2 regions of the Janthinobacterium sp. SUN128 genome follow, and region 2 is predicted to be linked to the other one. Evidence: predicted binding sites of a transcription regulator. Region 2 holds the regulator's gene; the other holds the start of a gene.
The links. Region 2 encodes FNR, which switches genes on or off when oxygen is low (the NO sensors DNR and NnrR bind a similar motif). Its sites were predicted from a motif close to TTGATNNNNATCAA; they were not measured.

Region 1 (6,688 bases), on a different contig from region 2:
GGGCGCCCAGCATGCCGATCATGGCTTGCTCGCGCACCAATTCGCGGCTCATCACGCCATACATGACGTTTTCCAGTTCCAGGTGCACCCTGCCCAGCGCCGTCAGCTTCTTGAACGGCAGCAGGATCAGGTCGCAGTCGGACAGGGCCACCGCTTCCGAGGAGTAATGGCGCGAGTGGATGCCGTCGACGCCCAGCATGTCGCCCTTCATGGGGAAGCTGAGTACCTGCTCATTGCCGAATTCATCGATGAGCACGGTTTTCAGGAAGCCCGAATTGACGATGTACAGGGTGTCGAACGGTTGGCCGATGGTATGCACGCGCTGGCCCGTCTTGAATTGCACGTGCTGGAACAGCAGTTCGTCAGCGGCGATGGTGCAGGCGCTGGAGATATGCAGCAGGTCGCACACCTCCTTCAGGTTCGACCAGAGCCGGCCCTGGCGCTGGCGTCCCGCTTCCATCGGGGAGGAGGGGGCCAGCGACGGTGAGGCAGCGCGGGTGTCGGGCGTTTGCGTGGACAGCATGTTCATCTCCTGGTGACAGGTAGTTCAGAGTTGAATGACGGGGTGCTCGGGGCGGCGGGCGGGCAAGGGTCGGCGGCGCGCGTCCAGGCAGGTAATGCTCAATTCGCTGAAGACTTGCTGTGTGATGAAATAACTTTCCAGCAACTTGATGACTGGTTTCAGTATGCCAACAACCGTATGCAATTAATATCAGCAGTGGCTGAATATGGCAGTAGGAGCTGCGGTAGGTGAGGTAGGATTGTTCCTACAGTTGGCGCGCGGGCGCGCGCCAGGAGAATCACGTCTTGAAGGGCGATAGCAGGCGGTGCGCGACGGCATACTGGACCATTTCCGATAGGGAACTCATGCCCATCTTTTGCATGATGCGCGTCTTGTGCGTACTCACCGTCTTCACGCTCAGATGCAGGTTGTTGGCAATTTCCGTGATCGACTTGCCGGCCACCAGCAGGGAAAAGACCTCGAATTCGCGGTCCGACAACTGTTTATGCAGCAAGCTTTCATTCGGCATCATGATGTTGAGCACGAGCTGCTCCGCCACCTCGGCGCTGATATAGGGGCGTCCCGACGCCACCTTGTGGATGGCGCCCACGAGCTGGGTGCCCGCGCTTTCCTTGGTCAGATAGCCTTGCGCGCCGGCGCGGATGGCGCGCACCGCATATTGCTCTTCCTCGTGCATGGTGAGGATCAGGATGGACAGCTTGGGCGCCTCGCTGCGGATTTGCCGGATCAGGTCGACGCCGCTGCGGCCCGGCATCGACAGGTCGAGCAGCAGCAGGTCGAAGCCGCCCTGGCGCACGTGGTTGAGGACTTCAAACCCGTCGATGGCCTCACCCACGATGTCGATATCCGGCGCGCCGTCAAGGATGCGCTTTAATCCTTCACGCATGATGGTGTGGTCGTCGGCAATCACAATACGTATCATAGGCGGGCAATCTGGTGGCGTGTAATCTGCTGTGTCCGTTACCGGACAATCAAATGTTAAGAAACGAGAAATGTTGTCATTTTAACTGAAGTGGCCGCACGTTTGCCTTTTTCTTGCTGTGCCGGCAACGGCGGCCTCCGTGGCCATGTGACCCCTTATTTTGCCGGGGGTTCCTTGATCAGCCTATGCACGAGCACGGGCAATTTCGAGTGCGACAGCACCTTGTTGGTGACGCTGCCCAGCAGCAACTGGCCCCAGCCGCTGCGGCCATGCGAGCCCATGAAGATCAGGTCGCATTGCTGCAATTGCGCCACTTCCACGATTTTCAGGGCCGGGCTGTCGGAAAAGGCCGTCAAGCCCGTCGCCTGCAGGCCCCGCTTGGCAGCCGCGTCGAGGATGGGCTGCCAGTGGTCGGCACCCGCCTTGCGCATGGCGATGCGGTATTCCTCTTCGCTGGGATAGCTTGGCGGAATGATTTCGATATACACCGGGTACTGGTACTCGGGTGCCACGTACACGGCAAGGATGTCGGCGTGCATCTGTTCGGCAAAGGCAACGCCGGCGCAGGCCGTCAAGTTGGAGACGGTGGAGCCGTCCGTGGCGATCAGAATTTTCTTATACATGGCAGGTCCTTTGGCGATGACTCAGCGCGCGCAACGCCTCTTATTGTAGACGTGGCGGCAGCATTGTATTCATGTAAAGACTTGATAATTGTCAATACTACTGCACCTTCAGTATAGACAACATTGGCAGAAAGATCGTGTTTAAGGTGCAACGATGTCCCAGCGATATCCATATGGCGCTGTTGCGCAGGCGCCCGCGGGCAGGATTTCTTGTGCGGCGCGTGGTCTTGCACGCACGCCAATGGTAGTATTTCAAAATACAACAGCAGGAACACTTATTTCCTGGCGGAAAAGCTCTTGTGGGCCAGCTTTGCACCAGGAAGCGCGTTTTGAGATTTACCAACAGGGCGGCGCCCTGCTACACTCGCACCATCGCAGCGGTATTGCCTCAAATCATCTTAATCGAGAAATTGTGGGTATCAGTCTGTAAAACGCACAGTTCAGGCGGAATTTTGACAAATTATGGAGAAGCAGGGATATGACCAACGCCGCTGATGATTTCGATGCATTATTCGATGAAGTATCCGCGCAAAGCGCGGCCGCAGCCACGCCGGCGCCTGCCGCCGCGCCCGCTCCCGCCGTGATCGCGGATGACGATTTTGACGCGCTGTTCGACTCCGTGTCGGCCAGCGCCGCCGCACCGGCAGCTGCAGCCGCAGCGGCGCCGGTGGCTGTCGCGCCAGCCGCAGCGGAAGCGGCCCCCGTGGCCAGCGCCGGCGCGCCTGGCGAAGCGGCCGATCCGGTCGACCAGTCCGACAAGCCGATGTTCGAGCGCCTGGGCGGCATCGTGCGCCTGCTGCACGACTCGCTGCGCGAACTGGGCTACGACAAGGCATTGACGGAAGCGTCGTCGCAGATCGTCGACGCCCAGGACCGCCTGGAATATGTCGCCACCCTGACGGAGCAGGCCGCCAACAAGGTCCTGAATACGCTCGACGAAGGCATGCCGGCGCAAGACGTGCTGTCGAAGAAAGCCAAGGACATGGACAGCCGCTGGACAGCCTTGTTCGATGGCAAGCTGAGCCTGGAAGAATTCAAGGCCCTGGCCGGCGATTCACGCCAGTTCGCGCAAGCCGTTGCCGAAGCAACGGAAGCGGAAAAAGCCCGCTTGCTGGAAATCATGATGGCCCAGGACTTCCAGGACATCACGGGCCAGCTGATCAAAAAAGTGGTCAACATCACCAAGACGGTGGAGCACGAGCTGGCTCAGCTGCTGCGCGACAACGCGCCGGCCGAGGTGCGCGAAAAGCTGGCGCAAAAGCCGGTGCCGCTGATGCAGGGCCCGTCCGTGCCGTCGGTGGCGCTGGACCAGGATAATGTAGACGACCTTCTTGCGGATTTGGGATTCTAATGGACGATATGCTCAAGGATTTCGTCGTTGAGGCGATGGATCTTGCGGTTAATGTTGAAGAGCACTTATTGCGCCTCGAGCGTGATCCTGACAACAAGGAAACGCTGAATGCCGTGTTTCGTTCTTTCCACACCATCAAGGGCGGTGCCGGCTTCATGGGCTTGCCCGCGCTGGTGGCGGCCTGCCATCTGACGGAAAACCTGTTTGACGCCTTGCGCACGGGTGCCGCGCCGGTAACCCCCATCGCCATCGAGGCGGCGCTGCAAGCGTCCGGTTTCGTTGCCGACCAGCTGACGGAATTGGCGAATGGCGCCGCGCCGGAAAGCTTGCCGGCCATGCCGGAAGAGCTGGAACATATCCTGACGAACGCCATCGAAGGCAAGGGCATGGACGCGCCTGCGCCGGCCGCCGCCGTGGTGGCGGAAGCGGCCGTGGTCGTTGCCGAGGTCGCAGAAGTTGCCGTGGCCGCGCCCGCCGCCGCCGCCGTTTCCACCGCCGGCGCCGATGGCCTGGACTGGGAAAGCATGTATAACGCCGTCGTGCCCGAGGGAAGCCGGGTCGCTGCCGCGCCGGTGTCCGCCGTCGCCGCTGCCCCTGCCGTCGTGGCCGCCGCGCCGGCCGCTGCCGCTGCTGCCAAGCCGGCCGCCAAGAATTGGGATGGCGCCGAACGACGCGAAGAGCGTCCGGAAGTGCGCCATGCCGCGCCCGTCAAGGAAGACAGCATCCGCGTCGATGCCGTCAAGCTCGACGCCCTGCTGGAAGTGGCCGGTGAATCCGTGCAGGCCGCCAACCAGGCTGCCGTGCTGCTCGAGCGCTTGCTGCAATTCAAATTCGAAGGCCAGGCCGCCACCCTGATGGCGACTCTGGCGGAAACCCTGGAACGCGCTTCGCGCTACTCGACGGAACTGCAGCGGGCCACCCTGGCCACGCGCATGCAGCCCGTGGGCCGTCTGTTCCAGAAATTCCCGCGCCTGGTGCGCGAGCTGGCGAAAGACCTGGGCAAGGATGTCGAGCTGACCATCGAGGGCGCGGAGACGGAAGTCGACCGCGTGGTGGTCGACAGCTTGTACGATCCGCTCGTGCACATGCTGCGCAACTCGCTCGACCATGGCGTCGAATCGCCGGAAGCGCGCCTGGCTGCCGGCAAGCCCGCCAAGTCGTATATTTCACTGAAAGCGTGGCAGGAAGCCAACAGTGTCATGATCGTGCTGCAGGATGACGGCAAGGGCATGGATCCGGCCTTCCTGCGCAGCAAGGCCCAGCAAAAGGGCTTGATCAGCGAAAACGCGCAATTGAGCAACGACGAATGCTTCCAGCTGGTGTTCCTGCCGGGCTTCTCGACCAAGGAAGTCGCGTCCAGCGTCTCCGGCCGTGGCGTGGGCATGGACGTGGTGAAAACGGCCGTGGAGAAAAACCGCGGCGCCATCCATATCGAGTCGGCGCTGGGCAAGGGCACGAAATTTGCCATCCGCCTGCCGATCGAACTGTCGATCGTGCCGACCATGCTGGTGTCGACGTCGGGTGCCGCGCTGGCGCTGCCGATGGCGGTGGTGCAACGCGTCGTCGAATTGCCGGAAACCTTCATGGAAGTGGGCGGCGCGCCCGTGCTGAAAGACCAGGGCCGTCCATTGCCCGTGCGGTCGCTGGCCGGCTCCCTGGGCTACGAATCGTGCAGCGAGCGTGTCGGCATCGTGGTCGCCGCGCCACAGCCGTACATCCTGGCCGTGGAAGCCGTCGATGGCACGGCCGACCTGGTGATCAAGCCGATGACGGCCATCACCGTGGAAGGCATCACGGGTACGGCCCGCTCGGCCGAGGGCGAGCTGGTGCTGGTTGTCGGCCTGTCGTTCCTGATGGACGGGTGCCGGGGGAGCGTCCGGTTGGCAGCTTAAGTCTTGCCTTATTCATTAGAAAGCCCGCCAGGTATAGCGGGCTTTTTTTATGGCGCCAGCGATGTCAGATGTTGTCCGGGCGTAGCGTGCCCCCTTCAAGCCAGCGCTGCACGCGCAGCACTTCCTGAGCGCGCTCCGCCTCGTCCTTCGGTGGCGGCAGGTAGATATCGGGCATGATGCCACCGAGATCCACCTGCAGCTGCGGCAAGCGGGCCGAGCGCGAGGTGGCGTATTGCAAGTGGCGCTGTCCTGATGGCAGGGCGTGCAGGCGCAGGTTGGAATAGTCGAGTGCGCCGTAACTGTTGCGGCCGATCAATTTCACATGAAAACTTTGCCGCGCCGCCAGCAGGAATTCTTCGCAGGAGCTGGCGCAGTCGCGGTCGACCAGCACGGCCACGCGCGCCGGCCGGCGCGGTTCCGGCGTGTCCGCGCGCATATAGCTGATGGTGCCGCTGCTTTGCTGCGGCGCGTATTGGCCCGGCTTGACGCTGCGCATCTGCGTCACGGCCTGGGCCGCAAAGGCTGCGCAGGCCTGGTCGCCGGGTGCCAGCAGCGCGCAGACGTTTTCCTGGCCTTCGATATTGGCCGGCGTGGACAGCCATTCGGCGCCCATGCGGACGATCTCTCCCGAACTGATCCAGGACAGCAGCGGCGCATACGTGCTGTCGCTGCCGCCGCCGTTGCGGCGCACGTCGAGGATCCAGTTGGGGCGCGTCGCCAGTGCCGCGCGATGCGTATCGAGCAGGGCGGCCACGGCGGCGCGGTAGCTGCCGTGAAAGCTGGGCAAGGTCAGCAGTACAGTCGAGTCCGACAATATCCGCAGCGCCGGTTCCTTCGATGCTGCCGCTTGTCCCGGCGCGGCGGGCCGTGCCGGCGCCGGTTTGGCGATATCGAGCGCGCTGCCCGGCTTTACATGCAGGTGGCCCTTGCGCCACATGCGCGCATAGTTTTCCAGGACCGCATCGCAGGCCTGGCCATCGGCCGCGCCGGCCGCCGCCGTGGTGGCCGTGGCCAGCGCCAGGTCGAAATACGCCGGTCCCTTTTGTTCCAGGTGCTGGCGCGCGCCCGTGTCATTTTCCAGCAGGAAGGGCGCAATGGCGCGCAAGTCCTGCACGCAGGTGTCTCCCGGCGTGGCCGCCGCCGCATGGGCGCCGGCCAGGGTCAGGGCGGCCAGCGCCAACAAGTTCAGTTTCATCGAAGTCCCAGTGTGGTGGCGCGCGTGCGTCGGTCATTATTGTCGAAACACAATACACGAAAGATTGAGGAAAAAACATGCCTTTCTGCCGCCGCCGTCAGTCCTTCGGCAAGCCGCGTGCGGATGGGCTTGTGATGGCGCTGATAAGCCGATATCGGCAATTTCCAGCTCATATCGAACAA
Region 2 (6,688 bases):
GTTCGCGCGTGGTGCGGTTGTCGTCGGCCACCAGCAGGCGCAGCTGGCCCAGGGCCGGCGTGCGCCGCGTTTCGGCCGGCTGCGCCAGCATCTCGAAGGGCACGCTGAACCAGAAGCGGCTGCCCTTGCCTTCGCTGCTGGCGACGGCGATGTCGCCGCCCATCATGTGGATCAGCTGCTTGCTGATGGCCAGGCCCAGGCCCGTGCCGCCGAAGCGCCGCGTGATGCTCTGGTCGCCCTGCGAAAACGCGGCAAACAGCTGCTGTTGCTGCAGTTCCGTCATGCCGATGCCCGTGTCGCGCACCTCGAAGCGCAGCCAGGCGCGCCCGTTTTCGCTCTCGGCCAGGCTGACGGCCACCACCACTTCGCCGCTCTCGGTAAACTTGATGGCGTTGCCGGCCAGGTTGACGAGAATTTGCTGCAGGCGCTGGGCGTCGCCCACGAGGCGCCGCGGTACGTCGGGCTCGACGGCGATGGCCAGTTCCAGCTCCTTTTCGCCCGCATTCATCGTCATCGTCGTGGCCAGGGTATTCATGACTTCATCGAGGTCGAATTCGACGGGTGACAATTCCATGCGGCGCGCCTCGATCTTCGAATAGTCGAGCACATCGTTGAGGATGCCCAGCAGCGACTGGCCCGCCACTCTGACCATGGTCAGGTACTTGCGCTGTTCCGTGTCGAGCCTGGTATTGCCCAGCAAATACACCATGCCCAGCACGGCATTGAGGGGCGTGCGGATTTCATGGCTCATGTTGGCCACGAAATCGCTCTTTGCGCGGTTGGCCGCCTCGGCCCGGTCGCGTTCCTGCTCCAGCTCCGCCGCGCGCGCTTCGAGTTCCTGCTGCAGGCGGTCGCGTTCGCTCATCAGGCCATTGAACGCTTCCGTCAGTTCGCCGATCTCGTCGCGCTGCTGTACCGGCACGGGGGTGAAACGGCTGCCGCTGGTGCGCAGGGCCAGCAGGGTGTCGCGCAGGCGCACCAGCGGCGACAGCAGGCGTACGGTGACCAAGCCCAGAACAAAGGCGGCCAGCAGCGAAGCGAGGATGCTCCACAGCACCAGCCGGTACAGTACGCCATCGAACGGTTCGAAGGCATCCTCGACGGGCAGCGAGGCGGCCAGCAGCCAGTTCACGGATTTCAGGCGCTTGAAGCTGTTGACGGCCGTGATGCCGCGGCTGTTGGTGCTGACCATGCTGCCTTCGCCATCCTCCTTCAGCAGCTGGGTGGTCGTCAGGTTGGCGTTCGGCTTGCGCGGCTGCAGCAAACGGCTGGTATCGGGGTGCAGCACATAGCGCGGCACGGCGCCGCGCGTGAGGATGAAGTAATAGCCGCTCTTGCCGATCTTTTCCGAGCGCAGGCGGCCCAGCAGATTGTCCTTGTACAGGCGCAGCACGCCGATCACCACGCCGGCCACCTGGCCATCGGCGGCCAGCACGGGCGCCACCATCTGCACGATGGGCATGCCGCTCGACTTGCCCAGCATCGGCTCGGTAATCATGGGCTGGCGCGTGCGCAGGACGGTCTGGAAATACTCGCGCTCGGCGACGTTGATGCCGGCGCGCCCCGTCACTTCCGGCATGTCGGCCACGATGGCGCCATGCGCGTCGAGCACCAGCACGTCGTCGAACAGCACCAGCATCGAGCGGCGCGCATAGTATTCGCGCAGTTTGGCGGGCTGGGCGATCAATTCCGGCGGCTGCTGCCTGGCCGTCAGGGTGACAATCTGCAGCAGCATGCCCAGCTTGTCGTCGAGCTCGGCAGCGGTGCGGCTGATCAGGGATGACTGCTGGCTCAGCAGTACTCGGGTGAAGTCGTCGCGCATGTGCTGCACCTGGATCATGGTGACCAGCGCGATCATGGCGATCGAGGTCAGGCTGGTGGCCAGCGCGACTTTTGCTTTAATGCCGAGAGGCTTCATGATTTCCTTTTCAGTGCCGGGCGGCACAGGCGGCAGATAATGCTGTCAGGAATTTTCCTATCAATACCCCAGCTTGGCAAGCGCCGCCGCGCAAATTGCCCGCCCCGTATGGGCTTTTGACGATGTTGCCATATAATTAAAGGCTGGACGTCGTTTATTCGCCGAATTTACGGTGAAATTGGCATACGGCAACCCTGTATGCAGCTGTATGCAGTAAACTTGTTGTTGCATTTTCTAAAAGGTACCGACATGACTGAAGCGCTACTCACTCCCACCTTGCCCACCGTGAACGTGGAGGCGTTGCGTGCACGATGCTCGACCTGCAGCATGCATCAATTGTGCCTGCCGATGGGCCTTGATGTGGGCGACATGGATAGGCTGGACCAGATCATCGGCCGCCGCCGCAAGATCGTGCGCGGGGCCTCGCTGTTCCGCATCGGCGACTCGTTCCAGAACCTGTACGCGATCCGCCTCGGGCACTTCAAGACCTACCAGATCAATCCGGGTGGCGAAGAGCAGGTGACGGGTTTCCAGATGGCCGGTGAACTGCTGGGCATGGATGCCATCAGCGCCGACCGCCACCACTGTAATGCGGTGGCGCTGGAAGACAGTGAAGTGTGTGAAATTCCGTTTTCCAGCCTGGAACAATTGCTGGGCAATATGCCGACCCTGCTGCGTCATTTCCACCGCATGATGAGCCAGGAAATCACGCGCGAGCAAAGCGTCATGCTATTGCTGGGCAATATGCAGGCGACCCAGCGTTTTGCCGCCTTCATCGTCAACCTGGCGTCGCGCTATGAAGCACGCGGCTATTCGGGCAGCAATTTCCAGCTGCGCATGTCGCGCGAGGAAATCGGCAACTATCTGGGCCTGACCATCGAAAGCGTCAGCCGTTTATTGTCGAAATTCAAGAAGGAAGGCTGGCTGCGCGTCTCGAACCGCGAGATCGAAATCCTGCAGCCGGCCAAGTTGAAAGCCATTACGGCCGGCACGGACGTCTGCAAATAAGACTTACAGTTCTTCATCCGCGTGCAGCGCGATGCTGCGTTGCAGGGGCCAGGTCCAGATGCCGGACAGGCGCCACTCGCGTTTGTCGTTTTCCACCAGCACTTGCCAGCGGCTGCGCTCGAGCATCGGCAGTGCTACGGAAAAATTGCCGGCCGCATCGGGCTGCACCAGCAGCTTGATATCCTTTTCCGGCAGGGTCGCATGCGCCAGGTGCAGCTGCAGCGGCGCCTGATAAGCCTTGCCGAAGCTGTGCACGGAACCACTGAGGCGCGCTGCAGCCACGTCATATGACAGGCGCGTATCCATGGCCAGGTCGCTGGCGATCGTGTCGCGCTTCAAATCCTGGTTGATCGCCTTGCCCTGCTTGTAATAATCGCCCACCACCAGCGCATCGGGCTGCGTAAACGCGATATAGCCCATGAAGCTGCCGACGACCACGGACAGGCCGGGACCGATCATCAGCAGCCATGGCCAGCGATGCTTGTACCACGGTGCAACGGGGGGTTGCAGTTTCAGACTGTCGGACATGGTGTTTCTCCTGTTTGATCAGCCAGTCCCCGCATGGGGACCGGCCTTCCTGCAACTTCGTGGCGGCGGCGAGGGCACCCGGTCCCCGTCCGCCTTTCCTTGTTAACGCGGCACGATGAATACCGCGCTTTCACGCACATGCAGCGATGGATCGTCCAGCGATTGCAATTCGATCGCAATCTTGTTCGAGCCCTTCTCGCCGACGCCGTGCGGCACGCGCAGGCGGATCGGCCAGCCCAGCGTTTCCGTCGGCTGCAAGGTCACTTCTTCGCGCGTCAGCAAGGTCAGGCCCGGCAAGCCGGAAGCGCTGATTTTAAAATGCTGGCTTTGCTCGGACGTATTCATGATCTGCAGGCGGTAGACGTTTTCGATCATGCCGTCCTCCACTTCGCGTCCCATCGAACCGCGGTCGCGGATCACGTCCATTTTCAGGGGCGTGCGCAGGGCCAGCGACGTACACACGGCGATGATGATCAGGGCCAGGATGGAAGTGTAGATCAGGACGCGCGGGCGCATGGCGCGTTGGCGTATCTGCTTCGAATTGAAGTTGTTTTCCATCGCATGGTCGGTGCTGTAGCGTATCAGGCCACGCGGCCGCTCGACCTTGTCCATCACGCTGTTGCAGGCATCGACGCAGGCGGCGCAGCCGATGCATTCATACTGCAGGCCGTTGCGGATATCGATGCCGGTCGGACACACCTGCACGCACAGGGTACAGTCGATGCAATCGCCCAGCTTGTCGTTGTTGCCGGCCTTCTTGCTCATGGCGCCACGCGGTTCGCCGCGCTTGGCATCGTAGGTGATGATCAGCGTGTCCTGGTCGAACATGGCGCTCTGGAAGCGCGCGTAGGGGCACATGTATTTGCACACCTGCTCGCGCAGCCAGCCCGCGTTGCCGTAGGTTGCCAGGCTGTAGAACAAGACCCAGAACCATTCCCAGGGACCGAAATTGAGGGTGGTCACCGACTGCGCCAGTTCCTTGATCGGCGTGAAGTAGCCGACAAAGGTAAAGCCCGTCCACAGGGCGATGGCGCCCCATACCAGGTGCTTGGCCGTCTTCTTGAATGCCTTGCGCACGGAGGGGCCCTGCTTGTCGAGGGCCATGCGCGCGCTGCGCGTGCCCTCGATGCGGCGTTCGACCCACAGGAAAATTTCCGTGTATACCGTTTGCGGGCAGGAGAACCCGCACCACACCCGCCCGGCAATGGCCGTGACGAGGAACAACAAATACGCACAGATGATCAGCAGGGCCGCCAGATAGATGAAATCCTGGGGCCACAGCACGACGCCGAAAATGTAGAACTTGCGCGTGGTCAAATCGAACAGCAGGGCTTGCCTGCCATTCCAGGTCAACCACGGCAAGCCGTAGAACGCCAGCTGGGTAAGCCATACGCATACCCATCGCCAGGTAGCGTAGCGTCCTTTGGCCTCGCGAGGGTAGATTTGCTCGCGGGCCGCATACATCTTGATGACTTGAGGTTCCATTTTTACTTCGCGGGTGCCTGCGGATTCGACAGGCTCCAGACATACGCCGACAGCACGTGTACCTTGGATTCGCCGAGGAAATCGCTGAAGGCCGGCATGGTGTTGCTGCGTCCCTTGCGTACGGTTTCCATGATGGTATCGGCGCTGCCGCCGTACAGCCAGGTCTTGTCCGTCAGGTTCGGCGCGCCGAGCATCTGGTTACCCTTGGCATCGGCGCCATGACAGGCCATGCAGGCGCCGAACTTGGCCTTGCCCAGCACGGACTTGACGGGATCCGAGGTCGAGCCGGACAGGCTCAGCACATAATGGGCCACATTCTCGACATCCTTTTCGGAGCCCAGGGCGGCGCCCATCGGTGGCATCTGCCCATTGCGGCCGTGCATGATGGTGGTCTTGATGACGTCGGGTTCGCCGCCATACAGCCAGTCCTTGTCGGTCAGGTTGGGGAAGCCCTTGTTGCCGCGTGCATCCGAACCGTGGCATTGCGCGCAGTAGGTCAGGAACAGGCGCTGGCCGATGGCTTGCGCCTGCGGATCGGCGGCCACCGTCTTCAAGTCCTGGCTCAGGTACTTGTTGAACAGGGGACCGTAGTCGGCTTCCGCCTTCTTCAGTTCTTCCTCGTACTGGCCCGTCGACTTCCAGCCCAGGCTGCCGGCATAGTTGCCCAGGCCCGGGTACAGGAACAGGTACGCCAGGGAGAAGACGATGGTGATGTAGAACAGCCACATCCACCAGCGCGGCATCGGCGTGTTGAGTTCCTTCAAATCCTCGTCCCAGACGTGGCCCGTGGTGCCGTCAGCGGGGGCGCCCTCGACCACTTTGATTTTCGACTGCGAGTACAGCAGCACGCCGCAGCCGATGATGCCCAGCAGGGACAGCACGATGATGTAGATATTCCAGAAGCCATTGGTAAAGTCAGCCATGGTTATGCTCCTTCGCCAGGGTCATTTCGGCTTCGGCCGGATAGTCGAGCGCGTCGTCGGCGAACGGCAGGCGTGCCGCCGCGTCGAAGTCGCTGTTGCTGCGGCTGAACGTCCACCACAGGATGCCCACGAACGTCGTAAAGGAAACCACCGTCATGACGCTGCTGGCGCTGTCAAACAGGTTTTCGATTGCCATGCTAATTCCTTGTTTTGATTAATGTACCGAGGCCTTGCAGATAGGCGACCAGGGCGTCTTCTTCCGTCTTGTCCTGCAGCTGCGCGGGGCCGGCGGCGATCTCTTCATCGCTGTACGGCTGGCCCAGGCGTTTCAGGGCGCGCATCTTCGGCATGATCTCGTCAGGCACCAGCTTGGTCTTCGCCAGCCAGGGGTAGGACGGCATGTTCGACTCGGGCACCACGTCGCGCGGGTTGTTCAAGTGCGTGCGGTGCCATTCGTCGCTGTAGCGCGCGCCCACGCGGGCCAGGTCGGGGCCCGTGCGCTTGGAACCCCACTGGAACGGACGGTCGTAGACGAACTCGCCGGCGACCGAATAGTGGCCATAGCGTTCCGTTTCCGCGCGCAGCGGACGCACCATCTGCGAGTGGCAGTTGTAGCAGCCTTCGCGCACGTAAATGTCGCGGCCCGCCAGGCGCAGCGGCGAGTATGGTTTCAGGCCGGCGACGGGTTCCGTCGTGCTCTTCTGGAAGAACAGGGGAACGATCTCGACGGCGCCGCCGATGCTGATCACCACCGTGACCAGGGCGATCAGCAGCCAGGGGTTTCTTTCAATCCATGCATGTGAAAATTTCATTTGCTTTCGCTCCT

Region 1: a site for FNR is predicted at 2,150-2,163, ahead of O3297_RS14335 (universal stress protein). Genes of this name have one in related genera too.

What each region holds. Positions count from the first base shown of each region.
Region 1 is NZ_JAPWHY010000001.1:3,163,522-3,170,209, reverse strand. It holds gene O3297_RS14345 (Crp/Fnr family transcriptional regulator) at 1-460, opposite strand, end outside; gene O3297_RS14340 (response regulator transcription factor) at 801-1,445, opposite strand; gene O3297_RS14335 (universal stress protein) at 1,601-2,068, opposite strand; gene O3297_RS14330 (protein phosphatase CheZ) at 2,547-3,419, shown strand; gene O3297_RS14325 (chemotaxis protein CheA) at 3,419-5,311, shown strand; gene O3297_RS14320 (S41 family peptidase) at 5,376-6,506, opposite strand.
Region 2 is NZ_JAPWHY010000006.1:152,288-158,975, forward strand. It holds gene O3297_RS26760 (response regulator) at 1-1,918, opposite strand, end outside; gene fnr (fumarate/nitrate reduction transcriptional regulator Fnr) at 2,168-2,926, shown strand; gene O3297_RS26770 (FixH family protein) at 2,930-3,454, opposite strand; gene ccoG (cytochrome c oxidase accessory protein CcoG) at 3,557-4,939, opposite strand; gene ccoP (cytochrome-c oxidase, cbb3-type subunit III) at 4,942-5,862, opposite strand; gene O3297_RS26785 (cbb3-type cytochrome c oxidase subunit 3) at 5,855-6,058, opposite strand; gene ccoO (cytochrome-c oxidase, cbb3-type subunit II) at 6,060-6,674, opposite strand.